Regions from separate parts of the Anaerostipes faecis genome, predicted to be linked through region 1. Evidence: predicted binding sites of a transcription regulator. Region 1 holds the regulator's gene; the other holds the start of a gene.
What was found. Region 1 encodes Rex, which represses fermentation and respiration genes when NADH is low (regulators of the CRP and FNR family bind a similar motif). Its sites were predicted from a motif close to ATTGTTAANTANTTAACAAT; they were not measured.
Positions count from the first base shown of each region.

Region 2: the regulator Rex is predicted to act here: its motif matches at 2,870-2,889, upstream of QGT46_RS14480 (butyryl-CoA:acetate CoA-transferase).

Region 1 covers NZ_CAJSYK010000012.1:86,317-91,098, forward strand. The annotation lists gene QGT46_RS09805 (hypothetical protein) at 1-809, shown strand, start outside; gene QGT46_RS09810 (ABC-F family ATP-binding cassette domain-containing protein) at 1,005-2,915, opposite strand; gene QGT46_RS09815 (redox-sensing transcriptional repressor Rex) at 3,068-3,727, shown strand; gene acpS (holo-ACP synthase) at 3,744-4,106, shown strand; gene QGT46_RS09825 (NAD(P)H-hydrate dehydratase) at 4,103-4,782, shown strand, end outside.
Region 2 covers NZ_CAJSYK010000028.1:276-5,057, forward strand. The annotation lists gene QGT46_RS14470 (hypothetical protein) at 1-337, opposite strand, end outside; gene QGT46_RS14475 (L-lactate dehydrogenase) at 476-1,420, opposite strand; gene QGT46_RS14480 (butyryl-CoA:acetate CoA-transferase) at 1,508-2,848, opposite strand; gene QGT46_RS14485 (L,D-transpeptidase family protein) at 3,003-4,385, shown strand; gene QGT46_RS14490 (tRNA (mnm(5)s(2)U34)-methyltransferase) at 4,490-4,782, shown strand, end outside.

The DNA of each region.
Region 1 (4,782 bases):
AGTGTTCCGAAAATGGTATCACTTCCTGTGATTGCGACCGCTACTTTTCCCAGCCCGATTGTGATGTCGGATATGATTCTTCTCGAGACTGTTTTTATCATGGCTACGATTTATATATGCTGGTTGCATCCAACTCGGAAAGTGATCTGCCTTTATTCCCTTTACTCAATCCTGCCTCAAAACATGATTCTCATGGTTTTTTGGAAACTTACTTTCGTTTCAGAGCCTTTCTTCCTGATTTTCATATCAGCAAATGGCTTTTGGATTCTGCTCATGATGCCATGCCGTATTATCAGTATTGCCGTGAAAACGGCATACAGCCTTTTATCGACTTAAATGAAAAACGCGGAATTAGCATGAAATATAAGGATGATTTTACCATTGCAAAAGATGGAATTCCTATTTGCAAAGCTGGGCGAAAAATGAACCATGATGGTTCTGAGCCATCGAAAGCAAGGTTAAAATTTCGCTGTCCACTTGCCAGCCGTAAATACGGATGCTCCTGCAGTACCCCCTGCTCAGACTCCAAATATGGGAGAACCGTCCATCTTGCAATGAAAGATAATCCAAGATTCATCAATTTCCCGCCTCGTGACAGTAAAGAATGGAAACTGGAATACAATGCCAGAACTTCAGCTGAACGTTCGAATAAACGTGAGAAAATAGACTTTCAATTAGAAAGCGGCAGGCACCGCTCAACTAAGATGTGGTACTGCCGCCTATATCACATCCTTATGCTGCAGCACTTGGATGCTTGGGATTTGCCCTATGAATCCACCCTGAGAAAGTTGATTTTAGATGTGGCATAATCCTTTACTATTATACACCATTTTTCAGGCATAGCGACAGTTATGTCTATTTTCTATGTTCTTTTTCTGTTTTAAATAATATTTACTTTTCAAAGTACGTTTCTCGGCTGTTGCCGATAATAATCACTCAGGATTCCGAGAGATTATGGTACTTAGTCTATTATAACAAATATTTGTAAAAATACCATGGCATTTTCACTCGGTTTCTTCTGACAAGGTCTCCCATTCTTCATAAAGGGTTTCCAGATGTTCCTCATTCCGGGCTTTTCCAGTGGAGAGTTCCAGCAGTTTCTTTGTATTGACTGCGTTCTCCGGCAGGCACATTTCTTCGTCAAGTTTTGTGTTTTCCGCCTCCAGTTCCTCGATTTCCTGTTCTATTTTTTTCAGGCGGTTTTCTCTTTTCCGCCGTTTTGCGTCTTTCTCCTTTTGCTTCTGCCAGATCAGCTTCGTATCGGATACAGACTCAGTTTCAGCATCCTGTACCTCTTTCGTGCCTTCCTTTTCCTTTTCTAAAAGATAGTGCTGGTAGTCACCCGGATAAGAGTGAAGACCGTCTTTCGGAGAGAGTTCAAGAATTCTTGTAGCCGTTTTGTTTATGAAATACCGGTCATGGGATACGTAAAGAACCGTGCCTGTGTATTGGGTCAGGGCGGATTCCAGGATTTCCTTGGAGTGAATGTCCAAGTGGTTGGTAGGCTCGTCAAGAATCAGGAAATTGGCATGGGATAACATAAGTTTCGCAAGAGATACCCGCCCCTTTTCCCCACCGCTTAAGGAAGAAACAAGTTTAAATACATCTTCTCCCTTAAAAAGGAAAGCGGCCAGTGTATTTCTGATTTTTGTGTTGGTCAGTTCCGGAAAGGAATCAGATATCTCCTCGAAGATTGTCTTATCCGGATGCAGGTTGTCCTGTGCCTGGTCGTAATATCCGATGGATACTTGGGAACCGAGCCTGATCAGTCCTTTGTTTTTAGGCATTTGTTTGCAGATGATTTTCAACATCGTAGTCTTTCCGGTTCCATTGGCGCCGATCAATGCCACGCGCTCGCCGCGGAATATTTCAAAATTTATATCGGAAAACAGCGTATGCGGCCCGAAACTTTTTTCCAGATGTTCCACCGTTAAGACATCGTTTCCGCTGACAACCGACGGTTCGATAGCAAAGCGCATTTTCCCGTCGATCTCCACAGGCTTTTCGATGACATCAATTTTGTTCAGCATCTTTTCACGGCTCTCGGCCCGGCGGATGGATTTTTCCCGGTTAAACTGCTTTAGTTTTTCGATGACCGCCTTCTGGTGCCGGATCTCCTGCTGCTGGTTTTCGTACTCCTTTAAGCGGATCGCCTTTACCTGATCCCTTTTCTTAATAAAAGAAGTGTAGTTGCCGTCAAAGAGCATCGCATGCCCCGCCTCGATCTCCATCACCTTGTTGACGATCTTGTCCAGGAAATACCGGTCATGGGAGACCAGGATGACAGCGCCCTCATAGTGGCTTAAATAGTTTTCCAGCCATTGGATTGACTCAACATCCAGATGATTGGTAGGCTCATCCAGGAGAAGAATCTCGGGCTTCATCAGCAGAAGTTTTCCGAGAGCTACCCTTGTCTTTTGTCCTCCGGACAGTGTCTCAATCATTTTTTGAAAGTCTTCCTCTTTAAACCCGAGTCCTTTTAAGATTCCTGCGATCTCACTTTCATAGGCAAAACCGTTTTTCTGTTCAAATAAATGAGTGGTCCTGGTGTATTCCTCCATCTTTTCTTCGAGCTCTGCGCCGCTTAAATGCTTCATCATATGCTCCAGAGAGCGGAGTTTTTTGTCCAGTTCGATCACATCTTGTTTTATGGTCAAAAGCTCTTCATAAATGGTGCGGGAAGAAGTATGGTCCTGATGCTGTGCGAGATAGCCGATATCGGCGTCCTTCTTTTTGTGGATCTCCCCTTCGTCGGGTGTCATCTGATCCATGATGATCTTGAGCAGGGTGGACTTTCCGGCGCCGTTTAAGCCGATGACGGCGAGCCGGTCCTTCTCATTGATATGAAAGGAAATTCCTTTCAGGACTTCCTGGTCGACAAATGTTTTATGTATATTCTGACAAGATAAAACCATAGTGCACTCCTTCAAAATTTCTAAGCTGTAAAAATTCCTTTTAAGCATAACATAATTTCTGAAAAAACGCACCGAAAAGTTTGACAGTTATTAGACAATCTTATATAATTTATTTAATTTGAGTAGTTAATAAAATAAGTGGGAGGGTAATAATGTCATCAATGGATAAGAATATATCACCGGCAGTTATAAAGAGATTACCTAGATATTACCGTTATTTGGGGGCTTTGAAAGCAAAAAATATTACGAGGATCTCATCCAAAGAGCTGAGCGAGAGAATGAAAGTAACTGCATCCCAGATCCGACAGGACCTGAATAACTTTGGAGGTTTCGGGCAGCAGGGATACGGTTACAATGTAGAAAACCTTTACGTGGAGATCGGCAAGATCCTGGGGCTTGACAAGAGCAATCAGATGATCATTGTCGGTGCCGGAAATCTGGGGCAGGCATTGGCCAATTATCAGGATTTCAACAATAACAGCATTGGTTTTCAGGTGATCGCACTGTTCGATGTAAATCCGAAGCTGATCGGCATCACGGTGCACGGAGTAGAAGTGCACGATATTGACGATATGGAAGAGTTTATAAAGAATCATGAGATCAAGATCGCAGCCCTCACGCTTCCGCAGGACCAGGCGCCGAAGATTGCCAAAGATCTTGTGTCCTGGGGCATCAAAGGATTTTGGAACTTTGCTCCTGTGGATCTCACGCTGCCAGACAGTGTGACCGTGGAGAATGTCCATCTGGCAGAAAGTCTCATGACGCTGACTTACAATATTCACAGCAGGGAAGACGGCGAGGGCGCGGAGTAAAGACGGGAGGAACGCCATGATTGTCGGTATAGGAACTGACCTGATAGAAATCGGGCGGGTACAGAAGATGGTGGAGAGAAAGAACCGCCTAAGCCGGATTTTTTCAGAAGAGGAACTGGCATACGCAGGTTTAAACAGTACGACTCTTGCTGGTAATTTTGCAGTTAAAGAAGCCGTTTCCAAAGTATTTGGAACCGGCTTCTTCGGATTGGAGCCCTATGAGATCGGAGTGTTCCGGGATTCAAAAGGAGCGCCTTATGTGAAACTGACAGGCAGAGCCGAAAAGCTGGCATCGGATATGCAGATTACGAAATTTCATGTGTCGGTTACGAACACAGGGGGGCTGGCACAGGCTTTTGTCATAGGAGAGTGTCTATGAAATATGTTTTGAAAAATCAGGAAATGCAGGATGTTGATAAAGAGACCATACAGCAGATCGGAATGCCGGGTCTTGTGCTGATGGAGCGGGCCAGCGAAAAAATTGCCCGAAGGCTCATGGAAACGGTCAGAAAAAGTGACAGGATACTTTCTGTGGCAGGATGCGGAAATAACGGGGGAGATGCGCTGGCTGCGGCCAGAATCCTTCTGGAGGAAGGATATTCTGTGGATTTCACAGTCGTGGGGGAGCTGTCCAAGGCATCCGGAGATTTAAAGACGCAGTATGATATCCTTACCCGTCTTGGGTATGAGCAAAAAAAAGAAATAGATTATAACGGCTATGACTGGATTTTGGAAGGAATGTTCGGCGTAGGCCTTTCCAGGGAGATAGCGGGGATATATCGGACCGTTGTGGAGAGGATCAATGAAAGCAGAGCCAGAGTCATGTCGGTCGATATTCCCTCCGGCATCAGCGGGGATACGGGGAAAGTCCTTGGATGCGCCGTCAGGGCAGACGCTACGGTGACGTTCGGCGGGCCCAAGGCAGGACATCTGCTCTATCCGGGAAGAGAATATGCGGGACGGCTGTATGTAGAAAAGATAGGTTTCTTTGATTCCGTTTTAAAGAAGCATGCAGGGGGATTCACATACGACAGGGAAGATCTAAAGAGGCTTCC
Region 2 (4,782 bases), on a different contig from region 1:
CCAAACGGTTTCTGGCTTTGGTCACTGATTTGTCTGAAACTTTTTTTGCAGACAGGCAGTGTTCCAGTTGTTCCATCCGGGAATCTACCCGTGAAAAAGCAGTTTTTCTGCTTTTTGTATACTGTTCAAACGCCTTTTTGATATTTTTAAATTGTTCGCTGGCCAGATCTTTTGAAAGTTCAGCGTTTAAATATTTATCTGTCGTCTCAATCGCTCTCAGGCCCAGCCTGTACTGGCTGTCACTGAGTCCTTCCGGTTTTACGTGTGCTGTACCGCATCCGCTTAAAGTAACTGCAATCGCCAAAGCTACAATACCGGCTAAGAGATATCTTTTCATATGGAACCCTCACTTTTTGTATGAATCTAATAAAAAATCAGTAAATTTTTGTTTGAATCATACAATAGCACAGATCTCATAATGTGTAAATATTTCCACTGTACTTTTTCGTATACAAAAGATACAAAACGGAGCCTGCTATAAATCCAGGGATGAAAGGATCTCTTTTAACTGTCCTGCAGATTTATTCAGCAGATTGGATTCTTTACTGTTTAAATCAATTTCTATGACCTGTTCCGCACCGTTTTTGTTGACAATGGTCGGTACGCTCAGACAAAGGTCAGACAGGCCATATTCTCCGCTAAGCAGGCTGGAGACCGGGAGGATCGAATTTTTATTTCGAATAATGCTCTCTGCAATATGGCTGACTGCGATGGCGACGCCGTAATAGGTAGCACCTTTCTTCTCGATGATCTCATAGGCGCTGTTTCTCACATCGTCAAAAATCCTCTTCATAGATTTCTCGTGGTCAAAATGCCCGCGCATTTCACAAAATTCGTTGATGCCGATCCCTGAGACATTGGTGTCACTCCAGACAGCCAGTTCACTGTCTCCATGCTCCCCGATGATAAATGCCTGAATGCTGCCGCTGTCTACTTCCAAGTGTTCGCTGAGCAGGTATTGGAAACGTGCCGAATCCAAGACGGTTCCGGAGCCAAAGACCCGGTTTTTTGGAAATCCTGAAAGCTTTAAAGTCACATAAGTAAGAATATCAACCGGATTGGCAACAACCAATAAGATCCCCTCGGAGTTTCGTTTGGTGATCTCCGGAATGATAGATTTAAAAATGGATACATTTTTGTGTACCAGGTCGAGACGGGTTTCATCGGGCTTTTGATTTGCACCGGCGGTTATGATGATCAGCCCGCAGTCCGCGACATCATCATAGGTGCCTGCATATATCTTGGATGTATCTACATACGGGCGCCCATGGCTTAAATCCATCGCCTCACCCTTGGCTTTTTCTTCGTTTACATCGATTAAGACCAGTTCGGAAAACAGTCCCTGGTGCATCAGGCTGAATGCGGTGGACGCACCGACAAATCCGCAGCCAATGATGGCCGTTTTTCTATTATTGATCATAAAAAATCCTCCTTTGTATTAAGTAGTTTAACAAAGGAGGATAAAATATTCATCGAATTTTGATAAAGTGAGAAACTGTATCAAAATCTATTTGTTGGATCTTCTCCAAATGTGAGCTTTTTCTGCGTCTTTGATCAGCTGGTCTCTGAAGTCTGGATGAGCGATATTGATCAGGGCTTCCGCGCGCTGCCATGCAGAGAGTCCCTTCATGTTTGCCATTCCGTATTCAGTGACGATGTAGTGGGCATTGGCACGGGTATCTGTTACAATAGACCCGTTATGCAGGGTAGGAAGAATACGGGAATGCATCTGGCCGGCCTTGTCTGTGAAAGTGGAAGAAAGACATACAAAGCTCTTTCCACCGTTTGATAAGTAAGCTCCCATGACGAAGTCCAACTGTCCGCCGGCGCCGCTGATCTGTTTGATTCCTGAAGATTCTGCACTGATCTGTCCGTACAGATCCACATCCACGGCGTTATTGATAGAGATGAAATTGTCAATGGAAGAAACCCTTGCAATGTCATTTGTATAGTTTACAGGAGCACTCATACATTCCGGATTGTTATCTAAGTAGTCATATAATTTTTTGGTTCCTGCTGCAAACGCATAGGTTTGACGGTAGCGGTCGATATTTTTTCTGGCACCGGTGATCTTTCCTGCTTTTGCAATGTCTACGAACGCATCCACATACATTTCAGTGTGAACACCCAGGTCTTTCAGGTCGGATTCCGCGATCATGGAACCTACGGCATTCGGCATTCCGCCGATACCAAGCTGGAGACATGCGCCGTTCGGGATCTGGTCTACAATGAGTTTTGCAACGGCTTTGTCCACATCAGTGGCTGCTCCGCCTCCGCCCAGTTCTGCAATCGCAGGATTTCCGCCTTCGACGATCATATCAACTTTGGAAATATGTACGCCCTCTTCAAATCCGCCTAAGCAGCGAGGCATATTTTCGTTAACCTCCACGATGACACAGTCGGCTTTTTCAAGCATTGCAGCCAGGTGGGATGCGCTTGGCCCGAAGTTGAAGAATCCGTGTTCATCCATCGGGGCAACCTGCATCATCGCAACATCTATGTGATCGATGTAATTGCGGTAGTATCCTGGAAGCTCAGAATAACGGATTGGTGCATAATATGCGAATCCTTCGTTGATCCATTTTCTCTCCAGTCCGCCCATGTGCCAGGAATTCCATGTAAAGTGATCGGCAGGGGAGTCGATCTTTGTAATCTCCAGCGGCCACATGACGATTCCGCCCCGGATATTAATATTTTCCAATTCCGGCATTCTTTTTGCCAAAGCCTTGTCAAGGGCAACCGGTGTGGTGACGCACCAGCCGTACTCCAGCCAATCGCCGGATTTCACAACTTTTACGGCCTCATCGGCTGTTTTAAGTTTCTTTTGGTATTCTTCCTTAAATGACATAAGTAATCCTCCTGTCTTTTATCTGTTAATTTATTAACATACCGTTTCATTGTACCATCCGCATAAAAGAAACACAAGTAAAATAATTTAAATTATGGGTGGCCTTTTTACAAGTTTTGTACTATAATTAGATACTGAGTTTAGGAGGACATTTATGGAACATAAAAAATTTACTTGGAAGCATTACACACTGATCACAGTCGGGATTATTTTTGTGATCTACTGCTGTATCGCAGTGTATTTCAGCAAGAAGTTTACATATGGAACAAAGATCAATGGTGTCGATGTTTCCAACAAGACAGTTGACGAAGTTACAGACATTTTCAAAAAAAAGGCGGACGGCTATTCGCTGACCGTAAAAGAGCGAAAAGGCAGAGAGGAAGTTTTAAAGAGCAGTGTGCTCAAGGTTTCCTTTGACGGTGAAGACCAGATCAGGAAGCTCAAAGACGGACAGAGTTCTTTTCTGTGGATCAAAGGTGTTTTCGGGGGAGAGAAGTACAACGATATCGATATGTTTGCTTATGACAAAGCAGCATTTCAAAAGGCCTTAAAAAACCTTGACTGCTTCAAAAAGAAAAATATCATCAAGATCCGAAATGCCAAACCGGTTTACAAAGACGGAGCTTATCAGATCCAAAAAGAAGAAATCGGTACGGTCTTAAAGAAGGAACAGACGGAAAAACTCATAAAGAGTGCCGTAGAAGGCGGTGTCGCTGTCGTGGATCTGGACAAGGAAGGCGCCTATGATGTCCCGAAGTATACTAGCAAGAGCAAAGAGATCATTTCTCTGAAAGACAGGATGAACGATTCTCTGAAGGGAAGTATTACTTATAAGTTCGGGAAACAGACGGTAGTTCTTGATAAGGATGTATACCACAAGTGGTTTAAGATCAAGAATGACACAGATTTTACTATCGACATGAAGAAGATGGAAAACTGGGTTATGAAGTTTGCATACAAATATAACACGATGGGGACTATGCGCACTGTCAAGACTCACGACGGAAGAACCAAAAAGATTTTCGGAGGTCCTTACGGCTGGAGAATGAGCCGTGAAAAGGAAGAAGCCGCAGTCAAAAAAATGCTGAAAGAGGGCACACAAGAGACAAGAGAGCCATACTGGCGCCAAAAGGCAAAGGTATACGACGGATATCAGGGAGACATCGGCGATACTTATATCGAGGTCGATATGGGACAGCAGGAAGTTTTCTACATTAAAAAGAAAAAGGTTGTCTTTTCTTCATCCGTAGTCACAGGCAAGATGGAAGCGGGAAGAAAAACACCGGAATGTGTGGCATTTGTACTGTACAAACAGCGCAATGCGACATTGAGCGGTCAGGGTTATAACTCACCGGTATCTTACTGGATGCCGTTCAACGGCAACGTGGGACTTCACGATGCAAGCTGGAGGTCTTCTTTCGGAGGAAGTGAGTATATTTCCGGGGGATCACACGGATGTGTCAATATGCCGCCTTATGCAGCTGCAACCCTTTACAATATGATCGATGCCGGAACACCGGTTATCTGCTATTACTAAACTAAACCGAGAGAGCAGGATTTAAATAGTCCGGGCTCTCTCTTTTTGTTATTTCATAGGAAAGGTCTACGACCTTTTTGTCCACGGATCAGGAGGGAATGAAAATGAGGATCAGCATAACACAGTGGGTGCATGGAGAGCTGAGACGCTTTATTAAACAAGGAGACTTATGTATCGATGCAACGGTTGGAAACGGAGGTGACACTGAGTACTTGTGCGGGCTCACAGACAGAGTGATTGGATTTGAAATACAGGAGGAAGCACTGTTCAATGCCAGGAAGCGGCTGAAATTAAAAGGATACCATCCAAAGTTTATTTTGGACAGCCATGAAAATATGGACCGGTATGCAGAAAAAGGTACGGTACAGGCGATTTTGTTTAATCTGGGTTATCTTCC